DNA from 3 places in the Promicromonospora noduliphila genome. Region 1 is predicted to be linked to each of the others. Evidence: riboswitches for the same ligand, from Rfam matches in the RefSeq annotation. Region 1 holds a riboswitch; each other region holds the start of a gene.
What was found. A riboswitch is a leader RNA that binds a small molecule or an ion and turns the genes downstream of it on or off. The one in region 1 is predicted to bind thiamine pyrophosphate.

Region 1 (6,702 bases):
GCGAGCGGCAGGCCGAGCAGCACCGAGAAGGCCGTGCCCAGGGCCGCCTGGGTCAGGGTGAGCCCGACGAGCCGCCACGTGCGCGGCCGGGACAGCACCTCGGTGAACCCGGTGAGGTCGAGCACGCCGTCAGGCACGAAGCCGCGGACCACGAGCGCGGCCACCGGCCACGCGAAGAAAACGGTGAGGAAGGCGAGGGGGACGGCGACCGCCGCCCCCCAGAGCAGCGGCGCCGGCCGCAGCCCGCCCCTCAGCCGACCACCGTTGCGGTCCACCGCTCGATCCACTCGTCCCGGTGCTCGCTCACGTCGGCCGGGTCCACCTCGAACGGCGCCTCGGCCTGGGGCGCGAACTTCTGCCAGTCCCCGGGCAGCGGCACAGAGGAGTCGGCCGGGTACATGTACATCGACTCCGGCAGCGCGGCCTGGACGTCCTGGGTGAGCAGGAAGTCCACCAGCTCCTTGGCGCCCTCGGGGTTATCCGTCCCGGCCAGGACGCCCGCGTACTCGACCTGCCGGAAGCAGGTCTCCAGCAGGGCGCTCGTGGTGGACTCCGAGCCGTCCTCGCTCACCGTGAACGCGGGCGACGTCGCGTACGACAGCGCGAGCGGCCGCTCGCCGCCCTCCCCGGCGCCCGAGAAGTCCACGTAGTACGCGTCCTCCCAGGAGTCGGCCACCTTGACGCCGTTGTCCACGAGCGAGGCCCAGTAGTCCTCGAACCCGTCCTCGCCGAACGCCCCGATCGTCGCCAGCAGGAACGCGAGCCCCGGGGACGACGTCGCCGGGTTGGTCACCACGAGCAGGTCCCGGTACCGCGGGTCGGCCAGGTCCTCCAGCGTCGTCGGCACCTCGAGGCCGGCCTGGTCGAACCACGCCTCGTCCGCGTTGACGCAGACGTCGCCCTGGTCGACCGGGGTCAGCGCCCCGCCGACCTGCTCGGCGCCCTCGGGGAGGTTCTCGGGCGTGTACTCCTCGACCACCCCGGCGTCGAGCGCGCGCGAGGCGAACGTGTTGTCGATGCCGAACACGGCGTCCCCGAGCGGGGCGTCCTTGGTCAGCACGAGCTGGTTGACCAGGGCCCCGGCGTCACCCGCCGCACTGACCTCGACGGTCAGGCCGGACCGCTCCTCGAAGCGGTCGACCAGCTTCTCGTCGAGCGCCCAGGAGTCATGGGTCACCAGCGTCACCGTGCCCGACGCCGACGGGTCGTCCCCGCCGGTCCCGGCACCGCCGTCCGGCCCGGCGGAACACCCGGTGAGCAGCAGCGCCGCCGAGAGCGCTCCGGTGACGGCTCCCGCATGAACGGTGCCGCGGTGGGTACCACAAAGACGCAACATCGTGCCTCCGACTTCCTCCGCCGGTGTGACCCGGATCAGGTTCAAGGGTCTGCGGTTCTCCGCACTCTCAGCGCCGTCGGGGCGCTCCCCTGTCGTTTCCATGCAGCCTAGTCGGCCGTCGGGGGCTACGGTGTGGAGGTGGCCCAGACTGAGACGGAACAGACACTCGCCGAGAAGGTCGGCACTCTTGCCCTGACGCTCGCGGCCGGCTGGGTCGCGCAGAAGGCGGTCAGCATGATCTGGAAGGGCGTCACCGGCAAGGACGCCCCGAGCAAGGCGGACGACCCGGAGCTCGACCTGGTGCAGGCGACCGTGTTCGCGGCGGTCGCCGCGGGCACCGCCGTCTTCGCCAAGCGGCTGGCCGCCAAGGGCGCGCACAAGGCGGCCATGCGGTTCTCGGGGCGCGTCGCCCGCTGAGGCCCGTCCGCCCGGCAGCGTCGCCGGGACCGGGGCTGCCGGGATCCCGGCTGCCGGGATCGCGGCCGACGGCCGCCGCGAGATCTCGCAGGCCGTGGTCCCACCATCGCAGCGCGACGACGGCCCCCTGACCACGAGCGCATAGGCTGAGGCCCGTGAGCTTCACGCACCTCGACGACCGCGGCCAGGCCCGCATGGTCGACGTCACCGCCAAGCAGCCGACCGTCCGCTCCGCGACGGCGTCGGGCACGGTCCGCTGCTCCTCCGCCGTCGTGCAGGCGCTGCGCGACGGCGCGGTGCCCAAGGGCGACGTGCTTGCGGTGGCGCGCATCGCGGGTATCGCCGCGGCCAAGAAGACGCCGGAGCTCCTGCCGCTGGCCCACGTGATCGGCGTGCACGGCGCGGCGGTGGACCTCGAGGTGACCGACGACGGCGTCGCCGTCACCGCGACCGTCCGCACCGCCGACCGCACGGGCGTCGAGATGGAGGCCCTCACGGCGGTGGCCGTCGCGGGCCTCGCCGTCGTCGACATGGTCAAGGGCCTGGACAAGTCCGTCTCGCTCGCCGACGTGCGGCTGGAGCGCAAGACCGGCGGCAAGTCGGGCGACTGGGTGCGCGCGGAATGATCACGGTCCGCTACTTCGCGGGCGCGCGGGAGGCCGCCGGGCGCGCCACAGAACAGCTCAGCGGCCCGACGTCGGTCGCGGGCCTCCGCAGCACCCTCACCGCGGCCCACCCGGCCCTGGGCGCCGTGCTGCCGAAGTGCGCGCTGCTGGTCGCGGGCGCCCGGGCGACGTCGGACGAGGCGGCAGTGCCCGACGGGGTCACGGTCGACGTGCTCCCGCCGTTCGCGGGCGGCTAGCTTTCCCTGGTTGTGGGCGTAGTTCTCGCGCCCACAACCCATGTCGCCGCAGCGGCCGCGACCACGCCGAAGAAGTCAGTGGTCCCCGCCGTCGAGCTGTGACCGCACGTGCGGCCAGAGCGTCAGCACCACCTCGATCCCGTCCCGTACACCGCCGGACGACCCGGGCAGGTTCACGACGAACGCGCGCGTGCCGTCGGCGGCGCTGGCCACGCCGGCCAGCCCCCTGGACATCGCCGCGGTGGGCACCCCGGCGGCAATGCCCCGCTGCCGGACGGCCTCGGCGACCCCGGGGACCTCGTAGTCGAGCACCTCGCGCGTACCCTCCGGCGTGAGGTCGCGCGGCGTGATCCCCGTGCCGCCCGTGGTGAGGACCAGCCGCGCGCCGTCGTCCAGCGCGGTGCGCAGCACGTCACGAACGGGCCCGACGCCGTCGGGCACCAGGTGCGTGACCACCTCCGTGAGGCCGGCCTGCTGCAGGAGCCACACCGCCGTCGGACCGGACCGGTCCTCGGCCTCGCCACGTGCGCAGCGGTCGGAGACGGTGATCACGGCTACCCGGTCGGACGTCATGCCGACACGCTATCGGCCTCCGGCTCCTGCGGCTTCGGCGCCGCCTCGACCTCGGCCTTGGCCTCGGCGGCCTCAGCGGCCTTGTTCCGGCGGTGCGCCAGCACGGACCAGACGACGGCGGCCGCCCAGCCGACCCAGATCACCGCGTACACCGCAACGGCCACACCCTCGGGGGCGGCGATCCAGTCGCTGTTGAGCAGCGTGCGGGTGTTGGTGAGCACGATGACACCGCCCACGAGCGAGCCCAGGACGCGCGCCGGCACGAGCCGCACCAGCCAGGCGGCGATCGGCGCGGCGATCAGGCCACCGATGAGCAGGGCCAGCACCCAGGTGAGGTCGATGCCCTCGCCGCTGAGGCCCACGAAGAAGCCGACGCTTGCCGCGATCGCCACGAAGAACTCGCTGGTGTCGATCGAGCCGATCACCTTGCGCGGCTCCATGCGGCCGCTGGCCAGGATCGCGGGCGTGCCGACGGGGCCCCAGCCGCCGCCACCCGTGGCGTCCATGAAGCCGGCCACCAGGCCGAGCGGTGTCAGGAAGCGACGGCGGAGCGGCTTCTCCGAGCGGGTCGGCAGGCCCTGCACCGTGAACCGGAGCAGCACGTAGAGGCCGAGACCGAGCAGGATCAGCGACATCACCGGCGCGGCGACCTCGGTCGAGAGCGACGACAGGAACGTGGCGCCGGCGAACGCGCCGATCGCACCGGGGATGCCGATGCGGGCCACGACCTTCCAGTCCACGTTGCCGAAGCGCCAGTGCGAGGCACCGGACGCAAGGGTGGTGCCGATCTCGGCGAGGTGCACCGTGGCGGACGCCGCGGCGGGGTTCGTGCCGATCGCGAGCAGCAGGGTCGTGGACGTGACGCCGTAGGCCATGCCCAGACTGCCGTCCACCAGTTGCGCGCCGAGGCCGACGAGCGCCAGCAGGATCAGGGTTCTCATGGTGATGACCTTCCAGGTCCGGGGTTACGGCCGGGGCCACGTCAAGGGCCCGTGCCAGGGTAACCATCCAACCCGGTCGGAAACAACAAGCATCTCAGACATCGGATAAGTGCGCATGCGAAACGGCCCACGAGCTCGTCTGGCTCATGAGCCGTTGCGCCTCAGGAGTTCGCCCAGGCCGACTCGCCCATCGTCAGCCTGCGGACGTCCTCGGGCAGCGTTCCCGCGACCAGGTCGGCGAGCGAGACCGCCTCCAGTACCGCGCGCACGTTGGCCCGCAGGGCGACCCACACGTGCAGGAGCGGTGCGGCCGGGCCCTGGAACTCCAGGTCGGACGGCCGGTTGCCACGGACGAAGACGAGCGGACCGTCCACGGCCCGCACCACGTCGGCGATCGTGATCGTCTCGGCGGGCCGCGCCAGGCGGTAGCCGCCGCCCGCGCCGCGGTGGCTCGTGACGAGCCCGTCGCGGCGCAGGTCGCTCAGGATCCCCTCTAGGAATCGGTGCGGGATGTCCTGCGCGCGGGCCAGGGCTTCGGCGCGGACGGGTCCGTCGTGGTCGGCAGCCGCCAGCTCGGCGGCTGCCCGGACGGCGTAGTCGGCTCGTGCGGAGATCCTCATGCGTCCATTCTCCCCCGTACCCCGCGCACGATGCGCCACCGCGACCGACAGCGTTGTCAGGCGACGCCAGGCAGCCTCAGGCGAGGATCCGGCCCGCGCGCTGCGCCGAGGCCGCGAACGAGCCGGTCAGTGGCAGCTCCGGCAGGATCACCGCCTGGGCGGCGTGGTAGACGTCGGGCTTGCCCACCCACGTGCGGCCCGACGGGCGGTTCTCCGTGTCGAGCTCGTGGTACCAGGAGCCGTGCTCCGCGTCGACGAGGTGTGCGCGGATCCACTCCCACCACTCGCCCTCGAGCTCCGCGTAGCGAGCGTCACCGGTGACGCGTCCCAGCACGTTCGCGGTGGCCGCCCCCTCGGCCGCCACCCAGTGGAAGCGGCGCGGTTCGACCGGCGTGCCGGCCCAGTCGGTGGTGTAGACGAAGCCGCCCTCACGCTCGGCGTCCCAGCCGTCCGCGACCGCGCGGTCGAAGAGCGAGACGGCAGCGGCGGTCCGCTCGCCCGACGTCCCGGCCTCCGCGTCGAGCTGCAGCAGGAGCCGGGCCCACTCGAGCCCGTGCCCCGGCGTCGCGCCGTACGGCTTGAACTGGTCGCGCGGCCGGTCCGCGTTGTACTCGAGCAGGGGGGACCACGCCGCGTCGAAGTGCTCGGGGATCCGCCAGTCGTTCGCCGCGGCCCAGCGCACCACCTGGTCGCCGACGGCGGCCGCCCGCTCCAGCCACATGCCGTCCCCCGTCGCCGCGTGGGCGGCGAGCAGCGCCTCGACGGAGTGCATGTTCGCGTTCACACCACGGTAGTCCGAGGTCGACGACCAGTCGCGCGACCGCTCGTCGAGGTGCAGCCTGCGCTCGGGCTCCCAGAACCGCGCGTCGAGCACGGCGAGCGCGCTGGTGAGCAACTCGGGGGCACCCGGAATCCCCGCGACCTTGCCGGTGGAGCCGGCCAGCACCACGAAGGCGTGCGCGTAGGCCTCCTTGGTACCGACGAGCTCGTCACCCTCACCCCGCGCGGCGAGCCACCCGCCGAACTCGGCGTCGGCCAGCACGTCGTGCAGGCCGGCGATCGCCCGCGCGGCATACTCCCCGGCCCCACTCACCCCCAGCAGGTGCCCGACGGCGAACGTGTGCGCCATCCGTGCCGTGATCCACGTCTCCACGGGATGGGAGTAGTCGGGCTGCCCCGCGTCGTCGAGCCAGTAGGCAGCACCGTCCTCGCGGATCGAAGCCTCCGCGAAACGCAGCAGCGAGACGAAATGCTCGCGGCGCCATGCGGCGTCGGCGGTGCTTGCGGGTTGGGTGCTGGTAGAGCCCGCGGCGGTGCGGGGCGTGTCTGCGTTCACGTGGCCACGATAGTGGTGGCTCGGGCGTGGGCGTCCAGCGGGGGCGGGGCTGTGTGGTGCGCAGGTACAAGAAGGACGGGACCCAAAGAGGCCCCGCCCACGGCAAGGAGTGTTCCTTCCGGCTGGTGTTGGCCGGGCAGGAGGCTTCTCGTGGTGTGTGGGCAAAAGCAAGGGAGCCTTCCCCCACCTCTCAGCCAGCGGCTGGGGTGGGGAAGGCCCCCTTGGAATAGTGTTCGGCGGCGTCCTACTCTCCCACCCCGTCTCCAGGGCAGTACCATCGGCGCTGTGGGGCTGAGCTTCCGGGTTCGGAAAGGGACCGGGCGTTTCCCCCACGCTATGACCACCGTAACCTTGTCAAACCACCAGGCAACCCCCCGTCACAGTCGCACCTGGCACCGGTCGTGCTGGTGCTGGTGTGCACCCCCGGTGACCCTTGGAGGGGGTGTGGGGGTGGGGGTTGGTGCCCGTGGCCCGGGAACCGCATAGTGGACGCGACACACACTCGTCATGTTCTAAAAGAACACTCATCGTGCTCAGTGCTCAAGTGCTGTGTTGGGGTGTTGAAGTTGTTGGCAGGTTAGTACCGGTCAGCTCCACAAGTCGTTGGTCCTTGCTTC
Region 2 (6,702 bases), 2.0 Mb from region 1:
TTGTGCCGCAGGCCGTGACCCGCATCCGGTACTTCCGCGCGCTGGCCGAGGCCGCGCTGGCCGCCTCCGATGCAATGGCCGGCGACCCGGCGCGGCTCGAGCCGGCGCTCGAAGGCCTGCGCGCGGCGGAGACGGACCGGCACCTCAACTACATCCTGGCCAGCGAGCTGCGCTCCTACCGGATGCACCTGGCCGAGCTGCACCGCAACCTCGACGCGACCTGGCTCACGCTCGACCGGGTCAGGACGATCTACGTCTACCCGTTCGGGCTGCGCGACGTCAGCCCGGCCGCGGCGGTGGCTGCCATCCGGCGCCTCGCCCACCGCGACGAGCGCCCGGAGCTGCTCGGCGTCGAGGCCTTCGCGGTGCGCGGGCGCCTCAAGATGGACGACGTCTGGGCCAGCGTCGACCGGGCGGCGCGCCCGTACGGCGGGGTGTCGCTGTCCATGCCGAACGTGCGCCTGGAGCAGCCCGACGGGACGTTCATCGAGGAGCTGTCCTGCGACGTGCGGCTCACCGAGTTCGGCAACCACTACGTGCGGTTCCGCTACTCGGCGCGGGACCAGTCGCCCCAGCAGGTGCGCGACGCCCGGTTCCGCCTGTCCAACCTGCACGCCGACATCCGGGTGCGGTGGATAGCGCCCGACGGCACGCCCGTCGACGTCGACCCGGGTGGCGCGCTGCCGCCCGAGCGGCTCTTCGACCTCGCCGACCTGCTCCAGCGCGCGACGGCCGACCTGGTCCGGCAGGGCACGGAGATCGCCCAGGGCCGCGCCCACGTGGTCACCACGGTCTACGAGGCGAGCAGGGGGCGCGGGCCCGCCGCGCCCGCGGAGCGGCGCACGCCGGTCACCATGGGGGACGAGCTGCTGGCCGCGTTCGGCTCCCAGGTGCTGCTGCACCCGGTCTCGTACGGCACGGCGACGCTGTGCGACTGGACCCTGCGCCAGCGCAACCCGGTGCTGCTGGAGGGCGTGCGGCACCTGGGCGACGTCGTGGCGGTGGCCACCAACTCCACCACCGTCGCGCTGGTCGGCACCGCGCACTTCAAGATCTCCCAGTACGGCTCGCTCGCCGAGTTCGTGGCCAGCCTCAACGGCATGTTCAGCGCCTGGAACGCCACCCTCGCCGACCACCTGCGGATCGTCGCGACGCTGCTCGCCGACCACGACGTGAGCAACGGCGACGACCTCGCCGACCGCAAGGAGCGGCTCACGCGCGAGCAGCTCCGCCTGCACGAGTTCGCCTCGGAGGTCCGCACCACGCTGACCACCATCACCTCGCCCACGTTCCTCGCCTCGGCGCTGGAGTCGCGGATGCTGAACCAGCTCCTGCAGGCCTCGCACTTCGAGCAGCAGGCCGCCGTGGTCACTGAGCGGCTGCGCGAGCTGCTCCAGGAGCCCATCGCCGCCCGGCTCGCCGCCCTCGAACGCCTGCACGGCGACCGGGAGCGCGCGGCCGAGGTGAAACGCGAGCGCTCCCGGCGCCGGCTGATGGACGGCACGCTGTCGGCCATCACGGTGTTCGCCGGCGTCTACGCCCTGATCGGCACCGTCCAGGTGGCCATGGACGCCACGCTGATCAACGGCGTCCAGGCGGTCGCCGCCACGGCTCTGGTCACCGTGGGTGCCCTGGTGACGGGGTGGACCGTCTTCAACTGGACCCGTAGGCACTGACCCCACGGGTCGGGGCGTGCGGGTCACCCGGGCAACCCGCACGCCCCGACCCGCCGCCCCCTACGCCTGGAGCAGCCGCTCGCTCAGCTCCCACAGCCGCTGCGCCGACTCCGGGTCGATCGAGTGCGACACCACGTCCCCCGGGACCGAGTCCGCGGTGAGGGGCACGTCGTCGTCGTTGAGCTGCGAGATGTCGCTGTTGTGCAGGTAGACGCCGCCGAGGCCGTCGAGCAGCGGGCTGGTGGCGCCGAACACGATGGTGGCGGCCCCCTGCGCCTCGGTCTTCTTCCCGTTCTCCGGGTCGATGATCGGCAGGCCCGCCTCGTCGATCAGCCCCTGGGCGCGCTGCGACTCCACGCCCACCGAGCTGTTGAACGACGTGGTGGCGATGACGCCGGGGTGGGCGGCGAACGCGCGGATCTTCTCGTCGGCCCACCGCCGGTCCAGCTCGACCGCGAACAGCACGTTCGCCGTCTTCGACTGGGCGTAGGCGAGGCCGGGGTCGTAGCCGCCGTGGGTGAAGTTCGGGTCGTCCCACAGGATGTCCGACATCCGCTGGGCCCCCGACGTCGTGCACACCACCCGGGCGCCGCCGGCCGCCCGCAGCGCGGGGTGCAGGCCGAGGGTGAGCTGGAAGTGGCCGAGGTGGTTGGTCGAGAACTGGGCCTCGTAGCCGCGCGCGTCGCGCACGATCTCGGCGGGCGCCGGGTAGCCGGCGTTGTTGATCAGGATGTGCAGCGGACGGCCGGTCGCGAGGTAGCTCGCGACGAAGGCGTCGATCGACGCCGGGTCCATGAGGTCGAGCTGGGCGACCTCCACCCGCTCGATCCCGGCGACCGCCGCCGCCGCTCGCTCGGTGTCCCGCGAGCCGACGGTCACCGACGCGCCGGCCCGGCTCAGCGCACGCGTCGCCACGAGGCCGAGCCCGGAGTGGCCGGCGGTGATGACGACGTTCTTGCCGGTCAGGTCGATGCCCGCGAGCACGTCGTCGACCGTGGAGGCCGCGGTGAACCCGGTTCCGATGGGCTGCTGCTTGTGTGTCATGACAGGTCCTTGTCCGTCTGGGTGGTGCGAGGCGGCGCCGTCAGGGCGCCTGGTGCGAGGCGGCGCCGTCAGGGCGCCTGGTGCGACGCGGCGCGGTCGGCGCGCCTGGTGTGGGGCAGCGCGGTCACGCCGCCGCGCGCTCGTCCGCGGGCCGACGGCGCAGCGCCGCCTGGTAGATCGCGGGCGGGTCGTAGGCCATGTCGAGGCGGCCGACGTCGGTGCCGGGCGGCACGATGGCGTCGATCCGGTCGAGGACGTCGTCGGTCAGGGTCACCTCGGCGCCGGCGAGCGCGCTGTCGAGGTGCTCCATGGTGCGCGGGCCGATGATCGCGGAGGTGACGCCCGGGTGGGCGATGGCGAACGCCATGGCGAGGTGGTTCAGCGGCATCCCCGCGTCCTGGGCGACGGGGATGAGCTGCTCGACCACGTCGAGGCGGCGCTCGTCGCGCAGGTGCTCGAAGCCGTACCGCGCCCGGTGGGTGTCGGCGTCCTGGCCCTTGCGGTACCGGCCCGTGAGCAGCCCGCCGGCCAGCGGGCTCCACACCAGGGCGCCCATGCCGTACTGCTGGACGGCCGGCAGCACGTCGCGCTCGATCCCGCGGTTCAGGATCGAGTACGGGGGCTGCTCGGTACGGAAGCGCTCCAGACCGCGCCGCTCGGCGACCCACTGCGCCTGGACGATGTCGACGGCGGGCGTCGAGGACGATCCGATGGCCCGCACCTTGCCCGAGTTGATCAGGTAGGTCAGGGCGGCGAGCGTGTCCTCGACGTCCGTGTCCGGGTCGGGCCGGTGGACCTGGTACAGGTCGATGTAGTCGGTGCCCAGGCGGCGCAGCGAGTTCTCGACCTCCGCGATGATCCAGCGGCGGGAGTTCCCGCGCCGGTTGGGGTCGTCGCCCATGGGCAGGTTGACCTTGGTGGCCAGCACGACATCGTCGCGCCGCCCCTTGAGCGCCTTGCCCACGATCTCCTCGGACTCACCGTGCGAGTAGGCGTCGGCCGTGTCGATGAAGTTGATGCCCGCGTCGAGGGCCTTGTGGATGATCTTGATCGATTCCTCGTGGTCGGGGTTGCCGATCGCGCCGAACATCATCGCGCCCAGCGCGTAGGGGCTGACCCTGATCCCGGTCCTACCGAGTGTGCGGTACTGCATGGCTCCTCCTGGGGTCGAGGTCTGGTCGGCGCCCGCGCTATGCCGTACTCTGGAACTAAGCGGAACGCTCTTCCAGAACTATATGGAAAGCCGTTCCGGATAGCAAGGGATGGAGTGACGTGACCCAGAACACAGCGCAGCGCCCGCTGCGCGCCGACGCGCAGCGCAACATCGACGCGCTGCTCGACGCCGCGAAGGCCACCTTCGGCACGTCGGGCGTCGACGCTCCCGCGAAGGAGATCGCCGACCTGGCCGGCGTCGGCGTCGGCACCCTGTACCGGCACTTCCCCAAGCGCTCCGACCTGGTCAAGGCCGTGTTCCAGAACGAGGTGGACGCCTGCGCCGACGCAGCCCCCGTCCTGGCGGGGAAGCACGAGCCGGTGGTGGCCCTGGAGAAGTGGCTGCAGCGGTACACCGAGTTCCTCGTCACCAAGCGCGGGCTCGCCTCGGCCCTGCACTCGGGCGACCCGGCGTTCGACGCCCTGCCGGGCTACTTCATCGGGCGGCTCGGCCCCGCCGTCGGTGCGCTGCTCGACGCGGCGGTCGACGCCGGTGAGATCCGCGCCGTCGCCAGCCCCAAGGACCTCCTGTACGCCGTGTCCAAGCTGTCCCTGCCCATGGACGACGAGGAGCCGGAGCACGGCCGGCGCATGGTCGACCTGCTCGTGGACGGGCTGCAGTGCGGGGCGGAGCCGGCCCAGCCCGGCCCACGAGGAGCCTGACGGCCGCCCGGAGACGGTTTCGAACACCGCCGCCGTCGGCCTATGGTGGTGCCCATTGGCGCGGGGCGCCGGGCGATGGCCCGGCTGAGACGTACCCGTGGAACCTGATCTAGGTAGTGCTAGCGAAGGGAACGCCTCATGGGTTCAGCCTTGCCCGACGCCGTCGCGTCGGTCGTCACAGCGGTGCGCAGCACCTCACCCCTTGTGCACTGCGTGACCAACGTCGTGGTCACCAACTTCACCGCGAACCTGCTGCTCGCGGCGGGTGCGGCGCCCGCCATGGTCGCCGACCCCGAGGAGGCGCCCGTCATGGCGGGCGCAGCGGGCGGCCTCCTGATCAACCTCGGCACGGTCGAGGGCGGCCAGGCCGACGGCATGCGGGCCGCCGTCGACGGCGCCACCGCGGCGGGCGTGCCGTGGGTGCTCGACCCGGTAGCCATCGGCGCGCTACCGCTGCGCACCCGGCTCGCCGCCGAGCTCCTGGCGCGCGGCCCCGCCGTCGTGCGCGGCAACGCCTCCGAGATCCAGGCCCTCGCCGGCGGCGCCGGCGGCCGCGGCGTGGACTCCCTCGACACGCCGGACGGCGTACGGGGCGTCGCGCTCGGCCTCGCCCGGTCGTCCGGCGCGGTGATCGCCGTCAGCGGCGCGACCGACCTGGTGACCGACGGCGAACGGGTGGTCCGCGTCCAGGCGGGCACGTCGCTGATGACGCGGGTCACCGGGGTCGGCTGCGCGCTCGGCGCCCTGGTGGCGGCCTGTGCGGCCGTGACCGAGGACCGCCTGCTCGCCGCCACCGCCGCGACGGCGTGGCTCTGCGTCGCCGCCGACCTCACGAACTCGCCCGCGCCGGGCAGCTTCGCCGTGGAGCTGATCGACCGGGTCTTCGACGTCGACCCGGACGCGGTGGGGTACGGCGGTGGTGTCACCGTCGAGTCGGCCGCTGGCGAGGGCGCCGGGACTGCCGGGCTTGCCGCTGGCGAGGTCTCGGACAGGGCCGCTGCCGAGGTGGCCGGCGACGGCGCGCACGAGTCCGCGCGGGCCGACGCATGAACGCCCGGCCCCGCCTCGACCCGTCCGTCTACCTCGTCACCGACACCGCGCAGTGCGGCGGCCCGGCGGGCGTCGTCGCGACCGTCGACGCCGCGGTCGCCGGCGGCGTGACCGCCGTCCAGCTCCGCGACCCGGGGGCGACCACACGCGAGCTGGTGGACCTCGGGCACGCCCTGGTCACCCTGCTGCGCCCGCTCGGGGTGCCGCTCGTCGTCAACGACCGGGTGGACGTGGCGCTCGTCATCGACGCCGACGGCGCCCACGTGGGCCAGAACGACCTGGACCCCGTCTCCGCGCGGCGGCTGCTCGGCCCGGGACGGCACCTCGGGCTCAGCGTGAGCACGCCCGAGGAGGCGCGCGCGACGGCCGACCTCCCGCCGGGCACGGTCGACCTGCTCGGCGTCGGGCCGGTGCGGCCCACCCTGTCCAAGACCGACGCGCGCCCGGCGATCGGCTTCGCGCGGCTCGCCGTCGTCGCGGCTGCGACGCCCCTGCCGTGCGTGGCGATCGGCGGGCTGCGCGCCGCCGACGTCCCGGCCGTGCACGACGCCGGCGCGGTCGGCAGCGCCGTCGTCTCCGCGGTGTGCGGCAGGCCGGACCCGGCGGCGTCCGCGCGGGAGATCGCACGTGCCTGGGACGCGGTACGGGCGGGCGGCCGCACGCGTGGTGACCACGCCGGTATGCGGTCCGGCGTGACGGCAGGACCGGCCTCGTGAGCGGTGTCCGCCCGAGCGGCCACCCGGTAGTCGCGCTGACGATCGCCGGCTCGGACCCGTCCGGCGGTGCGGGCATCCAGGCCGACCTGAAGACCTTCGCCGCGCTCGGCGGCTACGGGTGCGCGGTGCTCACCGGCCTGACCGCGCAGTCGACGACCGGCGTGACGCGCGTGCTGCCGGTGCCCGCCGACATGGTGACCGCGCAGCTCGAGACGCTGTTCGCCGACGTCGCGGTGGACGCCGTGAAGATCGGCATGACGACGGACGCCGAGATCGCCCGCGCGATAGCGGCCGCCCTGCGCGAGCTGCGGTCCGCCGGGCGCGCGCCGTTCGTGGTGCTG
Region 3 (6,702 bases), 2.3 Mb from region 1:
GGGCAAGGGGACGGCGTTCGCGGAGCTCGACTACATCGAGGTGGCGTAGCGGGGGCGACCGAGGTGGCAGGGCCCGGCCCGGCGCGACCGGGCACGGCGCGACCGGGCGCGACACGGCCGGGCGCGACACGGCCGGGCGACAGCGGCCGCCCAGGTTGACGGTGCTCACGCCCCGGATAGGTTCGGGGCGTGAGCACCAGAGACCTGATCATCGACGCCGCCACCGACCTGCTCGACGAGGGCGGCGTCGCGGCCGTCACGCTGCGCGCCGTCGGCGACCGGGTCGGCCTGTCCCGTGCCGCGCCCTACAAGCACTTCATCGACAAGTCCGACCTCCTGGCGTCGGTGGCCGCCGTCGAGCTGGACCGGCTCGCCGGCGCGATGCGGACGGCGGCGGACCAGGCCGCCGACTCCGGGTACGCGGGCCGGGTCGAGGCCGCCGCCGTCGCCTACGTGCGGTGGGCGCGCAGCCGCCCTACGCGGTTCCGGCTGGTCTTCGGCGCCTGGGGCGCCGAGCCGCACGCGCAGCTCGGCGCTGCCGCCGACGCCACGTCGGAGTTCCTGTACGGCCTGGTCCGCGACGCGGTGGCCGACGGCGCGCTGTCCGGCGACGCCGACCGCATCGCCCCGCTGATCTGGTCGCTGGGCCACGGCGCCGTCGACCTGGACCTGGCCGGGCACCTGAGCAAGAAGCCGGGCGCGCCGTCGGCCGAGCAGCTCGTGGCCGACCTGGTGGACCTCGTGCGCGCGTAATGTATCTTGACGTCAAGATACTTGGCGGCAAGGAGTGGTGATGGCAGACTGGGATCCCGGCGCATACCTGCGGTACACCGACGAGCGGTCGCGTCCGTTCACCGAGCTGGTCGCGCGCGTGCCCGGGTCGCCCGCCACGATCGTCGACCTGGGCTGCGGGCCCGGGCACCTCACGGCCGTGCTCCGTGCCCGCTGGCCGGCGGCCCGCGTGACCGGGGTGGACGCCTCCCCCGCGATGATCGAGCAGGCGCGCGCCGCCGACCCGGCCACCGAGTACGTGCTCGCCGACCTCAGCACCGACGACCGCACGGCGGACCTGGTCATCAGCAACGCCGCGCTCCAGTGGGTGCCGGGGCACCGCGAGCTGCTGACCACGCTCGCCGACCGGGCGGCGCAGACGTTCGCCTTCCAGGTGCCGGGCAACCACGACGCACCCAGCCACGTCCTGCTGCGGGAGGTCGCCGCCCGGGAGCCGTACGCCGACGTCGTGGGGCCGGTCGAGCGGCGGGCCACCGCCGACCCTGCCGAGTACCTGGACCTGCTGGCCCGACCGGGCTGGACGGTGGACGCCTGGGAGACCACCTACACGCACCTGCTGCACGGCCCGGACCCGGTGCTGCGCTGGATCGCGGCCACGGGTGCCCAGCCCACGCTCCAGGCGCTGGAGGCCAAGGATCCCGCGCTGCGCGCGCGGTTCGAGGAGGAGCTCGGGGCGGCGCTGCGCGCGGCCTACCCCGAGCGCCCGTACGGCACGCCGCTGGCGTTCCGCCGGGTGTTCGCGGTGGCGACGCGGGCCTGAGCCCGCCTGCGTGCCCGGCCCGCCTGCACGCCCGGCCCGCCTGCACGCCCGGCCCGCCTGCACGCCCGGCCCGCCCAAGCCCGGCCCGCCTTGGCCGACGACGGCGTGGTCCCGGCCGGCCGGACTACGGACGCCGGAACCGTCGCCGCCTCAGCCCCGCTGTGTCACGCGAGCCCTCAACCCGGCGAGCTCGGTGTCGACGTACCGCCGCGTGCGGCCCATCAGCAGCCGGCCCAGCAGCCACGCCAGGCCGCCGGTCTGCGTGATCGCGAGCGTGACCCGGCTGCGGCCGTCCGGCAGCGGCTCGACGAGGTGCTCCGCCTGCGTGGTGATGCCGGGCGTCTCGCTGATCCAGGCGAAGTGCCGCGGCGGGTCCCACTCGTCGACCAGCCAGACCGCCAGCGGCAGCCTCGGCTGCTCGATCCGCACCTGCGTGCCGACGTCCGGCGGGTTGGGCCCGTCAATGATCTCCACCGACGTCATGGACGACGTCCAGTCGGGCATGTGCTCGACGTCGGACAGGACCGCCCATACCGCTTCGGGCGCGGCGTCGATCTCGGCGGAGGTGCTGTAGTTCGGCATCGGTGCTCCTGTCCTCGGGGTCGCCGCCGTCGGCCGGCGTCACCCATAGTCTCGACCCTGGGGCGCCCGTGGGAACCCGACCGACACGCGTCAGGCGCGCGGCGGCGTCGGCCAGGCCGGGCGGGTGAGGCCCTGCTCGAAGAAGAGGTACTCGTGCACCGACGAGATCTCGAACGCGCGCAGCATCCGCGCCCGCTCCTCTGGCGAGACCCAGCGCGCCGCGTCGTCGGCCAGGAGCTTGGCCTGGCGGGTCGACTCCTGGAAGCCCGCGTCGCCGTACGTGCCGATCCACGCGGCGTACGGATGGTCCGCCAGGCCGCCGGGCCGGCGTCCGGCCAGGTCCACGAGCACGTTCCCGATGTGCGCGTACAGCCAGAAGCAGGGCAGCAGCGCCGCGACCGTCTCCGCGTAGCTGCCCGACGCCGCGGCGTGCAGGTGGCCCGTGTACGCCGCCGTGACCGGCGACGGCTCGACGGCGGCGACGTCGTGCGGGTCGAGCCCGGCGTGCGCGCCCAGCCAGTCGCGGTGCAGCGCCGTCTCCACCTCCAGCGCCGTGACGGACGAGCGCGCGAGAAAACCCTGCGTGGCCGCGTCGGGCGCGGCCTGTGCCGCGCGGGCCAGGACCCGGGAGTACTCGCGCAGGTAGGCGGCGTCCTGGCCGAGGTAGAACGCGAAGGACTCGGCGGGCAGCGAGCCGTCGGCGAGCGCCCGGACGAACGGCATGCGCTCCACCGCCTCGCGCCAGGGGGCGATGTGTTCCCATGCCTCGGTTGTGAAGGGGCGGGGTGGGGCGCCGTCGGCGGGCGGGGCGCCGTCGGCGGGCGCGGTGGAGGTGGAAATGGGGACAGCAGAAGTCACGGTGGACATCCCTTCGCCAGCATGATCTGGATCAGGTTCGACGGGTGTGGTCTCAGCCCGGACAGGGCACCCCGTGTCACGTGCCGCCGAGGCTACCAGGCCGGGCCGCGGCGTCGGGCCGCCGTGTGTCGCGCCGTACGTCGTGTGTCGCGCCGTACGTCGTGTGCGTGACGACGTCGTGCGCGTGGCGACGTCGGTGCGCGTGGCGACGTCGGGACGTCGTGGCCCAGCGCCGTGGCACGACGGCGTGGAGCGCGGGCGTGGGTCGTAGGCTGCAAATATGACAGAGCGCCCGATTCGCATCGGTATCCAGATCCAGCCCGAGCACGCCGAGTACCGCGCCATCCGGGACGCGGTGCTCCGCGCCGAGGATGCCGGCGCGGACATCGTCTTCAACTGGGACCACTTCTTCCCGCTGCACGGCGATCTCGACGGCAAGCACTTCGAGTCCTGGACCATGCTCGGCGCCTGGGCCGAGCAGACCGAGCGTGTCGAGATCGGCACGCTGGTGACGGGCATCGGGTACCGCAACCCCGACCTGCTGGCCGACATGGCGCGAACCGTCGACCACATGTCCGGCGGGCGCCTCATCCTCGGCCTGGGCGCCGGCTGGTTCCGGCGCGACTACGACCGGTTCGGCTACGAGTTCGGCACCGCGGGGTCGCGCATCGCGAGCCTGGCCGACGCCGTGCCGCGCATCAAGGCCCGTCTCGCGGCGGGCAACCCGGCGCCCACACGCGAGATCCCGCTCTTGATCGGTGGCGGCGGGGTGCGCAAGACCCTGCGGATCGTGGCGGAGCACGCCGACATCTGGCACTCGTTCGGCGGCGCGTCGACCCTCACCAGGAAGTCCGCGATCCTCGACGAGCACGGCGCCGCCGTCGGCCGGGACACCGCCGCGCTGGTGGAGCGTTCGGCCGAGGCGAGCGGACCGCCCGCCGCGACGGGCGACGCCCTCGTGGCCGCCGGCGCCACGCTGTTCACGGTGGAGGTGAGCGGACCGGACTACGACCTGTCCACCGCGAAGGACTGGATCGCCTGGCGGGACGCCCGGGGCTGAGGCACCGACGGCCCGGCCCGCGGCCCGACGTCTGGTGTCCCGGGCCCGGCTTGTTCCGGGCCGGGCCTGTCCTCAGAGCTCCAGGACGGTCCTGATCCCGCCGGAGTCGCTCGCGAACGCCTCCACGGCGTCGTCGAGCGGCACCCGGCGGGTCACCAGGCGACCCAGCCAGCCGACGTCGGCCCGGGCCAGGATCTCCGCGGCGGAGCGGTAGTGCGCCAGGTTGGCGTTCACCGAGCCGATCACGGCGTCGTTCTCCAGCACGATCTCGCGGTTCAGCGCCCCGGCGTCGAACGAGATCCGGCGTCCGGCCGACGTGACGCCGGTCAGGCACGTGACGCCGTAGCTCCCGGTCGCGGACAGCGCGTCGAGCACGACCTGGCTCGCGCCGGTCGCCTCGATCACCACGTCCGGCTCGACGGCGCGGGCGACGTCGACGACGGGCCGCGTGTGGTACTCGGCCCCGAGCTCCGCGACGAGCTCGGGCTTCGGCCCGTCGGCGACCCGGTCCAGGACGTGCACCTGAAGGCCGCGCTGCACGCCGATCAGCGCGGCCAGCAGGCCGATCGGACCGGCCCCGGTCACCAGCGCCGTCCGCGGCTCGAACCAGGCCCGCCGTCCGACCAGCTCGACCTGCTCCCAGGCCTTGGCGACGACGGTGGCCGGCTCGAGCAGCACGCCCACCTCGGCGAGGGCCAGGTCGAGGCGGACGGCGTACTCGGTCTCGACGGTCCACCGCTCGGCGGCGAACCCGTCGATCGCCTTGATCCCGCGCTCCGTGTAGCGACCGTTGCGGCACATGTCGAACTGCCCGCGCGCGCAGGCCCCGCACGGTTCGGGGTCGGGGCGGCGCACGACGCCGACCACGAGGTCCCCCGGCACGAAGCCCGCGTCCTCCGGCGCCGAGCGCACGCGCCCGAGCGACTCGTGCCCCAGGACCAGCCGCTCGCGCCCCGGCGGGGCCCAGCCGTACTCACCGGCGGCGATCTCCCGGTCGGTGCCGCAGACGCCGACGGCCAGGCCGTCCACCAGGAGCTCGCCCGCCCCGGCAACGGGTTCCTCGACGTCGGTGACGGCGAGGGTGCCCGGGCTCCGCGGGACCACCGTGAGCGCGCGCATCAGGCGACCTCCTCCGTGGTGGACCGCACGGCGACCTGCTCGGCCACGTCCGTCTCCCCGTCGTGGGTGATCCCCTGCCCGAGGCGCAGCGCGCTGTTGACCAGGCCCAGGTGGCTGAACGCCTGCGGCGTGTTGCCGAGCTGGCGTCCCGTGTGCACGTCGTACTCCTCGCTCAGCAGCCCCAGGTCGCTGCGCAGCGCGAGCAGCCGCTCGAACAGCGCGACGGCCTCGTCCCTGCGCCCGACCCCGTGCAGCGCGTCGACCAGCCAGAAGCTGCAGACCAGGAACGTCGCCTGCCCGCCGGGCAGGCCGTCCACCCGGTCGTCCGCGTCGGTGTTGTAGCGCAGCAGCAGCCCGTCGCGGCCCAGCTCACGCTGCACGGCCTCCACGGTGCCCACCACGCGGGGGTCGTCCCAGGGCAGGAACCCGACCTGGCCGATCAGCAGCAGCGCGGCGTCGAGTCCCTCGGACCCGTAGAACTGGGTGAAGGTGTTCCGCTTCGCGTCGAAGCCGTGCTCGCACACGTCGGCGTGGATGCGGTCCCGCACCGCGCGCCACCGCTCGACGGGCTCGTCCTCCAGGCCGTGCTCCTCGACGGCGCGCACCGCCCGGTCGAACCCGACCCAGGCCATCACGCGCGAGTGCACGAAGGCGCGCCGGGGACCGCGGATCTCCCAGAGGCCGTTGTCGAGGTCGTCCCAGTGCTCTTCGAGGTGGTCCAGGAGGGCCTTCTGGAGCCGCCACGCGTCCGGGTCGGTCTCCAGGCCGGCCTCGCGCCCGAGGTGCAGCGCATCCAGCGTCTCGCCCCAGACGTCGAGCTGGAGCTGGTTGACCGCGCCGTTGCCGATCCGGACCGGTGCCGAGCCCTCGAACCCCGGCAGCCAGTCGATCGTGTACTCGGGCAGGCGGCGGCGCCCGTCGAGCCCGTACATGATCTGCAGGTCGGCGGGATCGCCCGCCACGGCGCGCAGGAGCCACGCCCGCCACGCGCGCGCCTCGTCGACGAACCCCGTGCCGACCATGGCCTGCAGCGTGAACCCCGCATCGCGCAGCCAGCAGTACCGGTAGTCCCAGTTGCGCGAGCCGCCGAGCTCCTCGGGGAGCGACGTCGTCGCGGCCGCCACGATGGCGCCGGTCGGGGCGTAGGTCAGCGCCTTGAGCGTGATCAGGGACCGGTGCACGGCGTCGGCCCACGGGCCGTCGTAGCTGGACCCGGCGAGCCACGACTGCCAGAACTCCTCGGTCTCGCGCAGCGCCGCCTCCGCCTCGACCGGGTCCTGCGTGGACAGGTGCGACGCGTGGTGGGCCAGGACGAAGGGCACGCGGTCCCCCGGACCCACGGTGAACTCAGCCCGCAGCACCGAGTCGTCAGGCCCGCCGTCGTCCGGCACGCCGCCGCGCGTCATCTCGAACGGCGCGTCGAAGCGTACGGAGTCCGGGCCGGCCACGGCCCGCAGGGCGTGCCCCTCGGGAGTGATCCAGGGCGTGATGTGCCCGTAGTCGAACCGGAGCCGCACCTCGGTGACCATCG

Region 2: another riboswitch for thiamine pyrophosphate. It lies ahead of thiM (hydroxyethylthiazole kinase); the one in region 1 lies ahead of AC0QU1_RS25055 (thiamine ABC transporter substrate-binding protein).
Region 3: another riboswitch for thiamine pyrophosphate. It lies ahead of AC0QU1_RS14980 (TenA family protein); the one in region 1 lies ahead of AC0QU1_RS25055 (thiamine ABC transporter substrate-binding protein).

The regions. Positions count from the first base shown of each region.
Region 1 covers NZ_CM167806.1:5,740,265-5,746,966, forward strand. Annotated here, with positions in the region: gene AC0QU1_RS25050 (ABC transporter permease) at 1-275, opposite strand, end outside; gene AC0QU1_RS25055 (thiamine ABC transporter substrate-binding protein) at 251-1,336, opposite strand; TPP riboswitch at 1,332-1,437, opposite strand; gene AC0QU1_RS25060 (DUF4235 domain-containing protein) at 1,475-1,753, shown strand; gene moaC (cyclic pyranopterin monophosphate synthase MoaC) at 1,909-2,379, shown strand; gene AC0QU1_RS25070 (MoaD/ThiS family protein) at 2,376-2,615, shown strand; gene AC0QU1_RS25075 (MogA/MoaB family molybdenum cofactor biosynthesis protein) at 2,691-3,188, opposite strand; gene AC0QU1_RS25080 (sulfite exporter TauE/SafE family protein) at 3,185-4,129, opposite strand; gene AC0QU1_RS25085 (RrF2 family transcriptional regulator) at 4,291-4,749, opposite strand; gene AC0QU1_RS25090 (AGE family epimerase/isomerase) at 4,826-6,085, opposite strand; rRNA gene rrf (5S ribosomal RNA) at 6,317-6,433, opposite strand; rRNA gene AC0QU1_RS25100 (23S ribosomal RNA) at 6,643-6,702, opposite strand, start outside.
Region 2 covers NZ_CM167806.1:3,748,660-3,755,361, forward strand. Annotated here, with positions in the region: gene AC0QU1_RS16465 (hypothetical protein) at 1-1,676, shown strand, start outside; gene AC0QU1_RS16470 (SDR family NAD(P)-dependent oxidoreductase) at 1,737-2,720, opposite strand; gene AC0QU1_RS16475 (aldo/keto reductase) at 2,845-3,873, opposite strand; gene AC0QU1_RS16480 (TetR/AcrR family transcriptional regulator) at 3,993-4,595, shown strand; TPP riboswitch at 4,647-4,744, shown strand; gene thiM (hydroxyethylthiazole kinase) at 4,734-5,645, shown strand; gene thiE (thiamine phosphate synthase) at 5,642-6,361, shown strand; gene thiD (bifunctional hydroxymethylpyrimidine kinase/phosphomethylpyrimidine kinase) at 6,358-6,702, shown strand, end outside.
Region 3 covers NZ_CM167806.1:3,402,301-3,409,002, forward strand. Annotated here, with positions in the region: gene AC0QU1_RS14960 (family 43 glycosylhydrolase) at 1-49, shown strand, start outside; gene AC0QU1_RS14965 (TetR/AcrR family transcriptional regulator) at 190-753, shown strand; gene AC0QU1_RS14970 (methyltransferase domain-containing protein) at 794-1,552, shown strand; gene AC0QU1_RS14975 (SRPBCC family protein) at 1,703-2,134, opposite strand; gene AC0QU1_RS14980 (TenA family protein) at 2,225-2,992, opposite strand; TPP riboswitch at 2,984-3,076, opposite strand; gene AC0QU1_RS14985 (LLM class F420-dependent oxidoreductase) at 3,273-4,052, shown strand; gene AC0QU1_RS14990 (glucose 1-dehydrogenase) at 4,125-5,171, opposite strand; gene AC0QU1_RS14995 (glycoside hydrolase family 15 protein) at 5,171-6,702, opposite strand, start outside.